One region of the Jeotgalibacillus aurantiacus genome, then DNA from elsewhere that is predicted to be linked to it. Evidence: a T-box and tRNA genes for the amino acid it is inferred to sense, from the RefSeq annotation. Region 1 holds a T-box; the other holds one or more tRNA genes.
What was found. The T-box of region 1 lies ahead of H7968_RS13955 (valine--tRNA ligase). A T-box ahead of a tRNA ligase gene usually reads a tRNA of that ligase, here a tRNA-Val.
Positions count from the first base shown of each region.

Region 2: it encodes a tRNA-Val, which carries the amino acid that the T-box ahead of H7968_RS13955 (valine--tRNA ligase) is inferred to sense. The anticodon was not compared.

Region 1 is NZ_JACNMS010000004.1:221,792-224,194, forward strand. Features, by position in the region: gene H7968_RS13945 (hypothetical protein) at 1-923, shown strand, start outside; gene H7968_RS13950 (hypothetical protein) at 905-1,099, opposite strand; T-box leader at 1,205-1,441, shown strand; gene H7968_RS13955 (valine--tRNA ligase) at 1,525-2,403, shown strand, end outside.
Region 2 is NZ_JACNMS010000002.1:761,304-763,706, forward strand. Features, by position in the region: gene H7968_RS08530 (NAD(P)/FAD-dependent oxidoreductase) at 1-956, opposite strand, end outside; tRNA gene H7968_RS08535 (tRNA-Val) at 1,022-1,094, opposite strand; gene H7968_RS08540 (hypothetical protein) at 1,246-1,473, shown strand; gene H7968_RS08545 (TRAP transporter permease) at 1,681-2,403, opposite strand, start outside.

The sequences.
Region 1 (2,403 bases):
AGTTAAGGTCCCTTTCTTTTGAACCGAGTGTATCCATTACCGAGCATCAGGATCAGGTACTCGTGGAAGGAACGCTATTACTCGCAGGTGACGGTCTTTTTCAGCAGGGTGAAGACCTGTCCGAGCAGTACCGTTCAGCAGCGCTTGTACAAAAGGTAAAAACAGATGAAAGTAAAATGACATTTGAGCATCATTTTCCGCTTTCGATCTCCATTGCTTCAGAGAGGGTAGCGAATAAGCATGATGTAGAGGTATATATTGAGCATATTGATTATGAAATGCCGGTTGAAGGGATCCTTCATTTAACCGCGGAGCTGGCTGTTGAAGGGGTAGCTGAAAAAAAGGAAGTGCCGAAAAAAGAAGAAGCTGCCGAGGTGAGGGTGCTGCCAAACCCTTTAAATGACTGGAATGGGGAGCAGCCAAAAGCCCGTACAGAAGTGAAGCCTGAAGAGCAGGAGGCAGTAGTGCTTGAAGAATCAGCACAGGCAGAAGCTGAGCCTGAAGTGCAGGAAGTTGAACAGAGTGACTTTCAGGAAGAGCCTGTGTCGAATGATGAGGAAGAGCTGATAGAAGAAATCGTGGAAGAAGTTTTAGCTGAAGCTGAAGTTGAAGAAGCGCTGGCACTCATTGCTGAGGAAGTCAGAGAGGCTGAGGTTGTGGCTGAAGTCGAAGATGAAAAGGGAACAGCTGAAATAGATGAGCAGGAGGACAGTGCATTTTCAAGATTTATTCATACGCTTGAGGATCAGCAGGCCCAAATTAAAATACATATCGCTCAGCAGGATGAAACACTTGAAATGGTCGCTGAACGATATGGTGTCACGCTGATTCAGCTCATGAAGACGAATCAGTTTGAGTCCAGAAGACCGTTTAATCGCGGGGAGCTGATCTGGGTGCCTCCCGTTCAGACCCATTCAAAGTAAAGCACACAGGCGACTCCTGCTAAAAACGCCAGCAGCAGCACATCAAAAGTCGTTGGCAGGAGAATAAGTCTTACACTCTGAAATACACAGAGCGGGATGATAAACACCTGGCATGTATCCCGGCATTTTCTCCACCAGGGTGGCTTTGGTTTTGGAAACAGACGCTTTTTTCCCATTGTATCGATCCTTTCAGGTCATTCATTTATCGTATGATGAGAGAGGGAATTTTGCGATTTTATTTGACTACATGATTAAAAATCGATTATAGTATGATATATATAAATGATGCATTGACCGGGAAGAGTAAGCGGCCCATCGTTCTTCAGAGAAGAAATTCATTTGGTGAGAGAATTTCCAGATCAGACCCCGCCGAAGTCGCCCGTTAGCAGCCTTGATGAAATGACCGACATCGTCAGATTAGTTACAGGCCGGTTTGAAGCCGTTATTGTAATGAAGTGCACAGGCAGAAGTCTGTGTAAAAAGGTGGTACCGCGAATACAAATCCCTTCGTCCTTTTATGACGAGAGGGATTTTTTTGTTTTTCCGGAATTCCTGTAAATGATGATGTTTACACAATTCAACTGAACTGGGAGGAAGCAATATGACAATGAATGAGACAACGATGCCAACGAAATATGATCCGAAGGCAATAGAAGAGGGCCGTTATGAATGGTGGCTGAAAGAAAAAGTATTTGAGGCAAAGAGTGAGGCTGATAAAACGCCTTACACGATCGTCATTCCGCCGCCGAATGTAACAGGGAAGCTTCACCTTGGACATGCATGGGATACAGCGCTTCAGGATATTTTAACGCGTATGAAGCGGATGCAGGGATACGATGTTCTATGGCTTCCGGGAATGGACCACGCAGGGATTGCCACTCAGGCGAAAGTGGAGCAGAAGCTGCGTGAACAGGGAACAACGCGCTACGATCTTGGGCGTGAAAAATTCCTTGAAGAATCATGGAAGTGGAAGGATGAATATGCGGGTCATATTCGCGAGCAGTGGTCGAAGCTGGGACTTGGGCTCGATTATTCACGTGAACGTTTTACGCTTGACGAAGGCTTATCAAAAGCGGTTCAGAAAGTGTTTGTGAACCTTTATGAAAAAGGGCTGATCTACCGCGGTGAGTATATTATTAACTGGGATCCTGCGACTAAAACAGCGCTATCTGACATCGAGGTTATTCATAAAGATGTACAGGGTGCATTCTATCACATGCGCTATCCTTTAACGGACGGCAGCGGTTCGATTGAGATTGCGACAACCCGTCCTGAAACGATGCTTGGTGATACTGCGGTTGCGGTACACCCGGATGATGAGCGCTACCAGCACTTAATCGGAAAAACAGTTACGCTTCCAATCGTCGGCCGTGACATTCCGATTGTCGCTGATGACTATGTGGATATGGAATTTGGATCAGGAGCAGTAAAAATCACCCCTGCGCATGATCCAAATGACTTTGAAATCGGGAACCGTCAT
Region 2 (2,403 bases), on a different contig from region 1:
TCTCCGATCACCGGTAAAAATCCCGGTGTAAAAGGCCGATAGCCAACTCTGCCTTCTACAAATTCAGCCCTGTCAAGAGCTGGAGCAATAGCAGTTGCTTTATCAAATACTTCACGGATGCCCGAAACTGTTAAGCGATCATCCATCGGCACATCATTCTCATGAGTAGCGCCCGCAACCAGCCTGCCCCCTTCAAACGCCAAAAGATACTGATCTCCCGGTGGAATCACAACGGGCCAATCATCTGTCTCATCTTCGATCTGCAAATGAAGAATTTGTGCTTTTTGATAAGTTACATCAATATCAATATTTTCCTCAGCAAACAGTTCTTTTGCCCATGCTCCCGCTGCAACAATTACACAATCAGCCTGAAAAAACTCACCTGAAACCGTTACACCTTTCACACTTCCCTCCTCTATTGCAAGGTCAGCGTGATCATAAATGATGTTTGCTCCTAATTTAGCAGCTGCTGACAGGAGAGAATCTCTTAGCTTCGCCCCATCCACTCTTGCCGCACCTTCAACGAAAAGACCTTCAAATTCACGATTTAAGTATGGAAAATACTTCTGCACTTCTGCTTTACCGATTGGCATCAGTTGTCCGATCTCAGGAGCATTTTCTCTTTTCTCAATAGCGCGATTTAGCATTTTATCTCTTTTTACCGAATCTGCATGCAGGCAGACCGCTCCTGTTTGTCTAAAACCATGATCCTCTTCACCTGCTTTATTCAGCCTGGGAATCAGTTCACGATAATAAGCCGCTCCTTCCTTGACCATCGCATACCACGCTTTATTCCTTCTTTGCGAAAGCCACGGACAAATAATGCCTGCAGCAGCCCCGGTAGCCTGTCCTTTATCTTTTCGGTCAACCACCGTAACTTTAAAACCTTTTTCAGACAAATGATAAGCTGTAGAGGCCCCTAAAATGCCTCCACCAATCACAACCATTCTCTTCATTTATGACAACCTCCGATAAAAATAAAAAAACGCTCATTCCACAGACAGAAGAGCGTTCATCTTAATGATTCCGACTGGTCTCGAACCAGCGACCTCCACCCTGTCAAGGTGGCGCTCTCCCAACTGAGCTACGGAATCATAATATGTAATATTAATCGACAATATTTATAATATCGCCAACATCCCATAATGTCAACGAAAAGTATAATGCCAAGAATATTTTCCCACACACTCATTTCTTGAATAAAGAACAAACGTTCGTATATAATGAACTTAAGGAGGGATTATAATGCAAAATCAATTAAAAAAATGGATGGCTGATGAGACACCTGTTGAAATGATTTATCTCGACCGGACAGGAACATTCACAAGACGTAAAATTGTCATTTATACTGTCGCTGCAAACTCCATACGGGCATACTGCTTCACCAGAAAATCCATCCGCACCTTTCAAATCGACTGCATCCTATCAGCCGCTCCCGCCAAACGAAAAAACCCATACCTGATCAGTTCATAATTAAACCTGTACTATCCAAATTGCTTTTAATATGACTTTACTCTGAGGTCCTGATTCATCCTCAAACTCCTATGTCTGAAAAGCCGAGGTGAAACCAGCCACGGTAAGCGAAGGGTGAGTCCTGACCGAATTAAAGTTACCCGTTCTACCCCACACAATATAAAAAGCCGGGACAACACCGTCCCGGCTTCGCTCAAGATCATATCATCAGGCACTCGCCGTCTGAAGCTTATCCTTATCTTTCCGCTTCCAGACAAACTGGAGCACCAATAAACCAACAAACAACGCGGCACCAAGAATATCCGTAATTCCTTCAGGATACACAAGCATAATACCCGCAGCCAGCGCAAGAATACGCTCAATTGGGTGTACCGGTCTGTACCAGTACCCAATCACAGCCGCTCCAATAGCAGTCATACCCGCCAGTGCTGTTACAACTGAAATTGAGATCTCAAATACATTTGTGTCAATCAATAGTAGCTGAGGAGACAGAACAAACATATACGGGATAATAAATGCCCCTATGGCAAGCTTGGCGGCATTGACCCCGGTTCGTATCGGTTCTCCTCCAGACACCCCTGAGGCCGCAAAAGCAGCAAGTGCTACAGGAGGCGTAATATCAGCCACAATTCCGAAGTAAAATACAAACAGGTGAGCTGCAAGCGGCGGTACATCAAGAAGAATCAGTGCCGGGGCAGCAATCGTTGCTGTAATGACATAGTTGGCAGTAGTAGGTGAACCCATTCCAAGAATGATCGCTGCAAACATGGTAAAGAATAACGTCAATAGCAGAATTCCGCCGGACAGTTCCACAATCCCATTTGCAAGCTTTAATCCCAGACCTGTTCGTGTTACCACTCCTACAATAATACCCGCACATGCAGTCGCAACTGCTACGGATAGTGCGGTTCTTGCCCCGTCAGCCAATCC